Regions from separate parts of the Duganella caerulea genome, predicted to be linked through region 1. Evidence: riboswitches for the same ligand, from Rfam matches in the RefSeq annotation. Region 1 holds a riboswitch; the other holds the start of a gene.
What was found. Region 1 has a riboswitch for thiamine pyrophosphate ahead of ACUJB0_RS07650 (TonB-dependent siderophore receptor). Riboswitches for the same ligand answer to the same signal wherever they lie in the genome.
Positions count from the first base shown of each region.

Region 2: another riboswitch for thiamine pyrophosphate. It lies ahead of thiC (phosphomethylpyrimidine synthase ThiC); the one in region 1 lies ahead of ACUJB0_RS07650 (TonB-dependent siderophore receptor).

Region 1 is NZ_BPWJ01000002.1:631,080-636,103, forward strand. Features, by position in the region: gene ACUJB0_RS07650 (TonB-dependent siderophore receptor) at 1-1,365, opposite strand, end outside; TPP riboswitch at 1,422-1,520, opposite strand; gene ACUJB0_RS07655 (Imm26 family immunity protein) at 1,696-2,214, shown strand; gene ACUJB0_RS07660 (hypothetical protein) at 2,201-2,908, opposite strand; gene ACUJB0_RS07665 (ATP-binding protein) at 2,908-4,269, opposite strand; gene ompR (osmolarity response regulator transcription factor OmpR) at 4,285-5,024, opposite strand, start outside.
Region 2 is NZ_BPWJ01000003.1:143,912-148,935, reverse strand. Features, by position in the region: gene thiD (bifunctional hydroxymethylpyrimidine kinase/phosphomethylpyrimidine kinase) at 1-452, opposite strand, end outside; gene ACUJB0_RS09915 (thiazole synthase) at 449-1,240, opposite strand; gene thiS (sulfur carrier protein ThiS) at 1,355-1,558, opposite strand; gene thiC (phosphomethylpyrimidine synthase ThiC) at 1,566-3,482, opposite strand; TPP riboswitch at 3,558-3,658, opposite strand; gene ACUJB0_RS09900 (DUF4382 domain-containing protein) at 3,898-5,024, shown strand, end outside.

The sequences.
Region 1 (5,024 bases):
GTCGCGCTTGACCTGCACGTAGCGCGCGCCGGCGTGCAGCTTGAGCTGTTCGTTGAGGCTCAGGATGTCCTGCGCGAACAGGGCGCGTTCGTTGTCGCGGCGGCGCTCGGAGACCGGGCCGCTGGTGCCGGCCGCCGGCGCCACCATGATCGGGTGGTAGATGTTGCTGAACGCGGTGCCGTCGGCGCCGGCCTGCACGTACAGGTAGTCGCCCCATTTCTCGCTGTTGCGGAACAGCGATGCGCCGCCGGTGAACTCGTGCTTGATCGAGCCGGTGCTGAACTTGCCCTGCACCAGCGCCTGCACCGTCAGCGGCGATTTCTTCTCGCCCAGGCTGATGTAGTCGTAGACGTCGTAGTCGCCGTTGCCGCAGAAGCCGGGGTACAGCAGCTGCGCGGTGCAGCCGTAAGGGAAGGCGGTGTAGTCGTCGCGCTTGAATTGGTGCTGGTTGGCGCTGATGGTGGCGCTCCAGTCGGGCGTGAACAGGTATTCGAAGCGCGCGCCGATGTTGCTGCTGGTGGTTTCCACCGGACGGCTCCACGGCTGGTTATTGAGCATGGTGTCGGCCGGGATGTTCGGCAGCGTCGTGTTGTTGAGCAGCTGGAAGCCGGGCGCGGTCACCTGCGATTTTTTCTGGTAGTCGGCGTCCACCTGCAGCAGCGCCTGCGGCGAGATCTTCCAGTCGAAGGCGGCCGAGACGAACTTGCGGTTGCCATCGGCGCCCTTGATGTAGGAGCGCAGGCGCTCGGCCGCGACGTTGACGCGGTAGCCGAAGCGCGGATCGGCGAAGCGTCCGCCCAGGTCGACGGCACCGTACAGCGTGCCGCGCTCGCGCTCTTCCAGCACCACGGTGCGCAAGTCGGTTTCGGTCGGGCGCTTGGTGACGTAGTTGACCACGCCGCCCGGCGCCGACACGCCCGCCTGCAGGCCGGACAGGCCTTTCAGCACTTCCAGGCGTTCCTTGTTTTCCAGCGGGATCTGGGTGTCGGCCGAGACCGACATGCCGTCCTTGCGGTAGCTGGAGGCGTTGTCCAGCTTGAAGCCGCGGATCGAGAACTGCTCCGAGTAGCCGACCGCGTTGTAGGAGTCGCTCAGGCTGGCGTCGAACTTGGCGGCGTCGGTGGTGGAGCGGACCTGGCGGTCCAGCATCTGCAGCGAGGTCATCACGCTGACCGAGGCCGGGGTCTCCAGCAGCGGCGTGTTGGCGAAGCCGGCCACGGAGGCGCGGCTGGCCTGCGCCTTGGCGCCGGTGATCACCACTTCGGGCAGGGCCTGCCCGTCGGCGGAGGTGTCGGCGGCGGCGGCCGGGAAGGCCTGGAGCAGCGCCAGCGCGATGGCCGACACTGCGAAACTTGGTTTGTACATGGTGTGCTCTCTGTTGTTCTCGGCTGGGAGCCGCGAAGAGAGCCATCAAAGGAGGGGAGAACCACTTTGCGCTTTCCTTCGCTGGCATTATCCAGATCAGGTACGAAGGGTATCTCTCACCCGGCAGCAAAGCTCCAGGACCCCTAGCGAGGCGGTAGTGTAGCACAGGCGCGGGTCGCGGTGCCGTGCGCCGTGTTCCGCGCCGCGCCTTTACACTGGCGGTTTGCGCCGCGGGGCGCCAACGAAGCAGTCACAGCTTTCAACGGAGGCGCCATGATGTCCGTGCATTTTGGCGACACCGTGCTGCATCGTGCAAGCGAAAGGGTAGGGATGAGGCAGTCGTATCAAGAGGGGAGCTGGTTTGCGATTCCGTTGCTGGACGGTGGCTACGGCTGGGGGCTGGTGGCCCGCCTGTCGCCGGGCAGCAAGATCATGCTGGCGTATCTGTTCGGCCCCAAGCTCACGCGCCTGCCGTCGCAGGAGGAGCTCAACACCTTGCAGCCGCAGGACGCGGTCAAGGTGCTGCGGGTGGGCGACATGGCGCTGGCCAGCGGCCACTGGCGCGTGCTGGGGGAGGTCGCGGACTGGAACCCGGCGCTGTGGCCGATGCCGCAGTTTTTGCGCCGCGCCGATTCGCTCAAGCGCGCCTGGCGCGTCACATATTCGGACGCGGACCCGAGCCGCTCGGAGCGCGAGGAATCCGTGCCCTACGATACCGAGGGGCTGGAGGCCGATTCGCTGTACGGCTACGGTTCCACCGAGCTGTTGCTGACCCGCCTGCTGGAGCCGGCCGACCATCCGATCAACCGCGGCAGCGGTGGCGGCGGCGGCGGCGCTAGTCGCAGTTGACGTTCCAGGCCGCGTACTCGCCGCGGTGCTTGCGCACGGCGACGCGGACGGTCGTGTCGCGGTCGCTTTCAAACACCAGGTTGAACATCACGGGCGCGCCGGCCGCCGGCGGCGCCGGCTCGATCGCGCGCAGCGTGAAGGGCAGGGCGCGCTGGCGGATGCAGCGCGAGTTGCCGGCCAGGAGCAGGCGCGCGCGGCTCAGCAGTTCGGGATACTGCCGCAGCAGCGCCACCACGTCCTCCGGCGGCAGCGCCTGGTCCATCAGCACCGTGTGCTGGGCGGCGGTGCAGATGGTCTTGGGCTGTGCCAGCCACACATGCCAGCTGGGCGGCTGCGCCGATTCGCTCCAGCGCGCATCCCTGGGCGCCCTGGCGTCGTAGATGAAGCTGGAACGGATCTGCCGGCACAGGTCGACCGCCGAATGGCGCGGCGCCGAGTCGACGCGGGCGATCACCTGCCACGGCTTGCCGCGCTGGCGCTCGATGTCGAACTCGGGCGCGAACAGCGGCTGCACCAGGCGCGCGCCTTTGGATTCGGCCAGCATCTTCTGGCGGTAGTAGTCGTCGAAACTGGCGCGTTCCTCTTCGGTGGGCTGGCGCTGTTCGATGCGCGGCGGCGCGGGCGGCTTGGCGGCGGTGGCGGCCAAAGCCTGGCCTGCCGCGATCAGCAGCAGCGCGATCGGCGGCGCCCGCATCAAGCCGCCTTCATCACGATCTGGATCTGCAGGCCGCCGCCGTCGCGGTTGCGCACCTGCAGCTCGGCGCCGTGGCGCTGCATCACGCGGTCGACGATGGCCAGGCCCAGGCCGGCGCCGTTGGCCTGGCCGCGCGCGGCGTCGAGCCGGGTGAAGGGCTTGAGCAGCTGTTCGATCTGTTCGGGCGGCACGCCGCTGCCGTGGTCCTGCACCTCGATCAGCACGCGGCGCGAGGTGTGCATGCCCTTGATGCTGCACTTGATGTCGATCTCGGTCAGCTCGCTGCCGGGCGTCTTGCCGTAGCGGCGGGCGTTCTCGATCAGGTTGTTGATGACGCGCTTGATGTCGGTGGCGTTGCCCATCACGTGCGCGTTGGGCACGATGTCGGTGTGGATGCGCACGTCCTGCAGGCGGCTGGCCTCATGCGCGGTGTCGCTCAGCAGTTCGCTGACGTCGACGTTGATGAAGCTCGATACCTCGGTGGGCTTGGCGTAGTCGAGGAACTGGCCGATGATGTCGTCCATCTGCGCGATGTCGGACTGGATGCCCTCGCGCGCCTCGTTCGACAGGTTGGCCATCTCCACCTCCAGCTGCATGCGCGCCAGCGGCGTGCGCAGGTCGTGCGAGATGCCGGCCAGGATCACGGCGCGGTCGGACTCCACCTGCTGCAGCTGGTCGACCATCTGGTTGAAGCTGCGGTTGGCCACCATGATTTCCATCGGCCCCTTTTCCGGCAGCGGGTCCGGGCGCTTGCCCTGGGCGAAGGCGCGGGTAGCCTGCGTCAGCCGCCGCAGCGGCAGGTTGATCAGGCTGGAGATGAAGGCCGCGCCCAGCAGCGACACCACCGACACCACGCTGGCCCAGCCCAGCCACTGGATGCCGGTCAGGCCGCGGATGCGCTCGCGCTCGAGCATCAGCCAGTAGGCGTCGTCGTCGATCTTGAAGCTGACCCAGAAGCCGGCCACGCCGTTCACGCGCGCCGAGAAGCGGGTGTCCTCGCCCAGCTTGGCCTTGACCAGTTTCTGGATGTCGGGCATCAGCGCGTTGTCGGGCGGCGGATCGACCTTGTCGTCGTCCTCCAGCGTGAACACGCGGATGCCCTCGTTGGACACCAGGTCGAACAGCAGCTCGCGCCGCAGCTCGGGCGCGGAGTGGGTCAGGGCGGCGTGGGTGATGGTGACCACCGAGATCACCTGCGACGAGATCTGCTGCACCTGCGGCTCGTGCTGCACCACGCTGATCATGCCGACCCAGGCCGTCATGCTGGTCGTGGTGAGCGCGCCCAGCAGGAAGAAGGTGCGCCAGAACAGGCCGCTCTTGAGGCTGGCGATGCGGAATGCGAACGGAAACTTCAACTTCATGCGCGCGTCCGCGCCTTAGCGCGGCTGCCCCTCCGGAATGAACACATAGCCCAGGCCCCAGACGGTCTGGATGTACAGCGGGCTCGACGGATCGGGCTCGATCAGCTTGCGCAGGCGCGAGATCTGCACGTCCAGGCTGCGGTCGAACACCTCATACTCGCGGCCGCGCGCCAGCTCCATCAGCTTCTCGCGCGACAGCGGCTGGCGCGCGTGGCGGGCGAATACTTTTAGTACCGAAAATTCGCCGGTGGTCAGCGGCACGGTCTCGCCGTTTTTCTTCAGCGTGCGGGTGCCCAGGTCCAGGATGAACTGGCCGAACTCGAACGATTGCGGGGTTTCCGACGGCGCGCCGGGGATCTCGTCCGGGCCGCGGCGGCGCAGCACGGCGCCGATGCGGGCCACCAGCTCGCGCGGGTTGAACGGCTTGGGCAGGTAGTCGTCGGCGCCCATTTCCAGGCCGACGATGCGGTCCACGTCCTCGCCCTTGGCGGTGAGCATGATGATCGGCGTCTGGTCGCCGGCGCCGCGCAGGCGGCGGCAGATCGACAGGCCGTCCTCGCCCGGCAGCATCAGGTCCAGCACCAGCAGGTCGTAGCGCTCGCGCAGCCACAGCTTGTTCATGGCCGTTGCGCTCTCGGCGGTGAAGACGTTGAAACCCTGCTCGGTCAGGTAGCGCCGCAACAGGTCGCGCAGACGCACGTCGTCGTCCACTACCATAATCTTGGCTTGGTGGCCATGCTGGTTGGCGGAGGTGT
Region 2 (5,024 bases), on a different contig from region 1:
GGCAGCAACGGCGCCAGCGCCTGCACCGCGTCATCGCGCGAGAGCAGATCGCCGTGGCCGCTGGCCAGCACCGGGTCCAGCACCACCGGCAGCTCCGGCTGGCGCTGGCGCAGGCGGGTGATGATCTCGGCGATGGCCAGCGCGTTGGACGCGCTGCCGGGGATGCCGATCTTCACCGCGCGCACCGTCATCTTGCCGACCAGCGCCTGCGCCTGGCGCAGCACCATGGCGCCGTCGACCGGCTGCACGCCGTAGACGCGGTCGTTGTCCTGCACCGTCAGCGCGGTGGCCACGGTGAGCGCGTGCGCGCCCTGCCCGGCCACCGCCTGCAGGTCGGCGGCGATGCCGGCCCCGCCGGACGGATCGAGTCCGGCGAACACCAGCACGCACGGGCGCGCCACCAGTTGGGCCATCAGCTGCGCCGCCACTTGCGAAGACAAGCGCTCGCTCATGCCAGCCGGCCCGCCATTGGCGAGGACGGCGAGGCGGCGAACTTGCGGGCGATGCGGCCGGCCAGGAAGGCCTCGCGGCCGGCCTGCACGCCCAGCTTCATGGCGCGCGCCATGCGCACCGGATCGCGCGCGCCGGCGATGGCCGTGTTCATCAGCACGCCGTCGCAGCCGAGCTCCATGGCGATGGCCGCGTCCGAAGCCGTGCCGACGCCGGCATCGACCAGCACCGGCACCCTGGCCTGCTCGATGATCAGCGACAGGTTCCACGGATTGAGGATGCCCATGCCGGAACCGATCAGCGAGGCCAGCGGCATCACCGCGACGCAGCCGATGTCCTCCAGGATCCTGGCCTGGATCGGATCGTCGCTGCAGTAGACCATGACGTCGAAGCCGTCCTTGACCAGCGCCTCGGCGGCAAGCAGGGTTTCCGGCATGTGCGGGAACAGGGTCTTCTCGTCGCCCAGCACTTCCAGCTTGACCAGCTTGTGGCCGTTGAGCAGCTCGCGCGCCATCTGCAGCGTGTAGACCGCGTCCTTGGCGGTGTAGCAGCCAGCGGTGTTGGGCAGGATGGTGTACTGCGACGGCGGCAGCACATCCAGCAGGCTCGGCGCCTTCGGATCCTGGCCGATGTTCACGCGGCGGATCGCCACGGTAATGATTTCCGCCTCGGCGGCATCGGTCGCCTCGCGGGTCTGCTGCAGGTCCTTGTACTTGCCGCTGCCCACCAGCAGGCGCGACTTATAGCTCTTGCCCGCGATGGTCAGCAGGTCTTGGGTTGACGTAGTCATATTTATTTCCTTCTATCTTTTGGGGTCAAGTCTGGCATTCGGACACGGCCTCTGCTGTAGCGGCCCGCTACAGCAGAGGCCGTGTCCGAATGTCAGACTTGACCCCAATTTAATTTAGCCGCCGCCGATGGCGCGGACGATGTCGACCTGGTCCTGTGGCTGCAGCTCGCGCTGCGGCCATTGCTGGCGCGGCACTACCGCGCGGTTGACCGCCAGCGCCAACGCCTGCCCACTGAGCGACAGCGCGTCGATCAACTGGTCCAGCGTTTGCCGCGGCGGCACCCGGTATGGGGCGCCGTTCAGTTCGATGTCGATCATGCCGGCCTCACAGTTTGCGGTACAGCTCAGCGCCGTTCTTGACGAACTCCACCGCCTTGACCTGCATCCCCTGCTCCAGCGCCGCACCGTCCGACACGCCGTTGGCCGCCGCGAATTCGCGCACTTCCTGCGTGATCTTCATCGAGCAGAAATGCGGCCCGCACATCGAGCAGAAATGCGCCACCTTGGCCGAGTCCTTGGGCAAGGTCTCGTCGTGGAATTCGCGCGCCTTGTCCGGATCGAGGCCGATGTTGAACTGGTCGTCCCAGCGGAATTCGAAGCGCGCCTTGGACAGCGCGTTGTCGCGGATCTGCGCGCCCGGATGCCCCTTGGCCAGGTCGGCCGCGTGGGCGGCGATCTTGTAGGTGATGATGCCATCCTTGACGTCGTTCTTGTCCGGCAGGCCCAGGTGTTCCTTGGGCGTGACGTAGCACAGCATGGCCGTGCCGTACCAGCCGATCTGCGCGGCGCCGATGCCGGAGGTGATGTGGTCGTAGCCGGGCGCGATGTCGGTGGTCAACGGTCCCAGCGTGTAGAACGGCGCCTCGTGGCATTGTTCCAGTTGCAGGTCCATGTTCTCCTTGATCAGCTGCATCGGCACGTGGCCCGGGCCTTCGATCATCACCTGCACGTCGTGCTTCCAGGCGATCTGGGTCAGTTCGCCCAGGGTCTTCAGCTCGCCCAGTTGCGCTTCGTCGTTGGCGTCGTAAATGGAACCAGGCCGCAGGCCGTCCCCCAGCGAGAACGACACGTCGTAAGCCTTCATGATCTGGCAGATCTCTTCGAAGTGCGTGTACAGGAACGATTCCTTGTGGTGCGCCAGGCACCACTTGGCCATGATCGAGCCGCCGCGCGAGACGATGCCGGTCAGGCGCTTGGCCGTCATCGGCACGTAGCGCAGCAGCACGCCGGCGTGGATGGTGAAGTAGTCGACGCCCTGCTCGGCCTGCTCGATCAAGGTGTCGCGGAAGATTTCCCACGTCAGGTCCTCGGCCTTGCCGTTGACCTTTTCCAGCGCCTGGTAGATCGGCACCGTGCCGATCGGCACCGGGCTGTTGCGGATGATCCATTCGCGCGTTTCGTGGATGTGCTTGCCGGTCGACAGGTCCATGACGTTGTCGCCGCCCCAGCGGATGGCCCAGGTCATCTTCTCGACTTCCTCGCCGATCGACGAAGTAACAGCCGAATTGCCGATGTTGGCGTTGATCTTCACGAGGAAGTTGCGGCCGATGATCATCGGCTCGATTTCCGGGTGGTTGATGTTGGCCGGGATGATGGCGCGGCCACGGGCGATTTCCTCGCGCACGAATTCCGGCGTGATCTCGGCCGGGATGCTGGCGCCGAACGATTGCCCAGGATGCTGGCGGCCCATCAGGTCGGCCAGGCGCTGGCCCATCGGGCCGGAGTCCTTCAGGTTCTGCAGGTATTCCTGGCGGCGCAGGTTCTCGCGGATGGCGACGAATTCCATCTCCGGCGTGATGATGCCCTGGCGCGCGTAGTGCATCTGCGTGACGTTCTTCCCTTCACGCGCGCGGCGCGGCTTGCGGTGCAGGTTGAAGCGCAGCTCGGCCAGCGCGGGGTCCGCCAGGCGGGCCTGGCCATATTCGGAGGTCGGGCCGTCCAGTTCCTCGGTGTCGTCGCGCTCCAGTATCCACGGCAGGCGCGGCGTCGCGGCCAGGCCGGAGCGGATGTCGATCACCGCGTCCGGATCGGTGTACGGGCCGGAGGTGTCGTAGACGTAGATCGGCGGATTCGCTTCGAAGCCGAACGAGGCCGGCGTGTCGGCCTGGGTGATTTCGCGCATCGGCACACGGATGTCGGGGCGGCTGCCTTCGACGTAGACCTTGCGGGAATTCGGTAACGGCTTGATGGCTGCCTCGTCCACCGTGGCGGTGGCGGAGAGGAATTTGGGATTGGCGTTCATTTGGCTCCTTCGTTAGCTACAGGAGCCAGCAAAGGAGGTTGGACGGCGCCGTTCCACAGATACAACGAGAGGTGGCGGCGATGTCCTAAGCTTCCCTTCGCTGGCATTATCCAGATCAGGTTCGGAGGGTATTTCTCACCCGCGCATCGCAATGCGCAGGACCCCTAGCGTGTGCCACCTTGCGGCAGCGGGGCCGATTATACGCCCGGCCGCGCCGCGCGGACAACGTCCACGTGAAAAAAACCACAATACCTGGTATGGCGCGTAGAGCTAACCCATCTGTAACAGATGTAAAAGCCGCGCGCTATGTGCGGCATCACACATAATAGTTTCTGAAAGGAACGCAGAATATCCTCACAGCGACACCACCGTCGCCACAACAAGCGCCCAACGCGCGACTATCGGGAGATTCATCATGAAGCCAGCACACCCAACTCTTTACCTGGCCGCGCTCGCGGCCTTCACCGCAGCCGGGCTGAGCGCCTGCGGCGGCGGTGGCGGCGGCGGAGGCGGCAGCACGCCGGACAGCACCCTGGGCACGCTGTCCGTGTCGATGACGGACGCGCCGTCGTGCGGCTTCGACGCCGTCAACGTCACTGTCAACAAGGTGCGCGTCAACCAGAGCAGCACGGCCAGCGACACCGACGCCGGCTGGACCGACATCACGCTCAGCCCGGCCCGCAAGATCAACCTGCTCAACCTGACCAACGGCGCGCTGGAGGCGCTGGGCCAGACCTCGCTGAGCGCGGGCCACTACAACCAGCTGCGGCTGGTGCTCGACCCCAACACCGGCACCGGCATGGCCAACTCGGTGGTGGTCAGCGGCAGCACCGCCGAGGTGTCGCTCGACACGCCGAGCGCGGTGCAGAGCGGCATCAAGCTGGTCAACTCCTTTGACGTCGCGGCCGGCCAACGGGTCGACCTGGTGCTGGACTTCGACGCCTGCAAATCCGTCGTCACCAAGGGCAACGGCAAGTACGCGCTGAAGCCGGTGGTGAAGGTGATCCCGACCACGCTCAACGGCATCGGCGGCTTTGTCTCGACCGCGCTGCTGAGCCGCCACGTGATGGTGTCGGCGCAGCAGAATGGCGCCATCGTCAGCGCCACCGCGCCCAACGCCACCACCGGCGAATTCGCGCTGAGCCGGCTGCCGCTGGGGAATTACGACGTGGTGGTCACGGCCGACGACAGCGCCGCCGCCGTGGTGGGCGCGGTGCCGGTGACCAGCACCTCGGCCACGGTCGCCATCAGCACGTCCGCCGCGCCGATCACGCTGCCGGCCAGCGTCACCGGCAGTATCGGCGGCACCGTCACGCTGACCCCGGCCAGCAGCACCGCCACGGCTTATGTCGCGGCCAAGCAGAGCTTTGTGGCCGGGCCGACCGTCACCGTCAAGTACCGCGGCGCCGACCTGGCCAGCGGCAGCTACACGCTCAGCGGCCTGCCGGTCAGCGCGCCACAGTACGCGGTGTACAGCGCCACGCTGCCGCTGCAATTCGCCAGCGCCGCCACCGTGCTGCCGGGAGCTGGTAAATACATCGC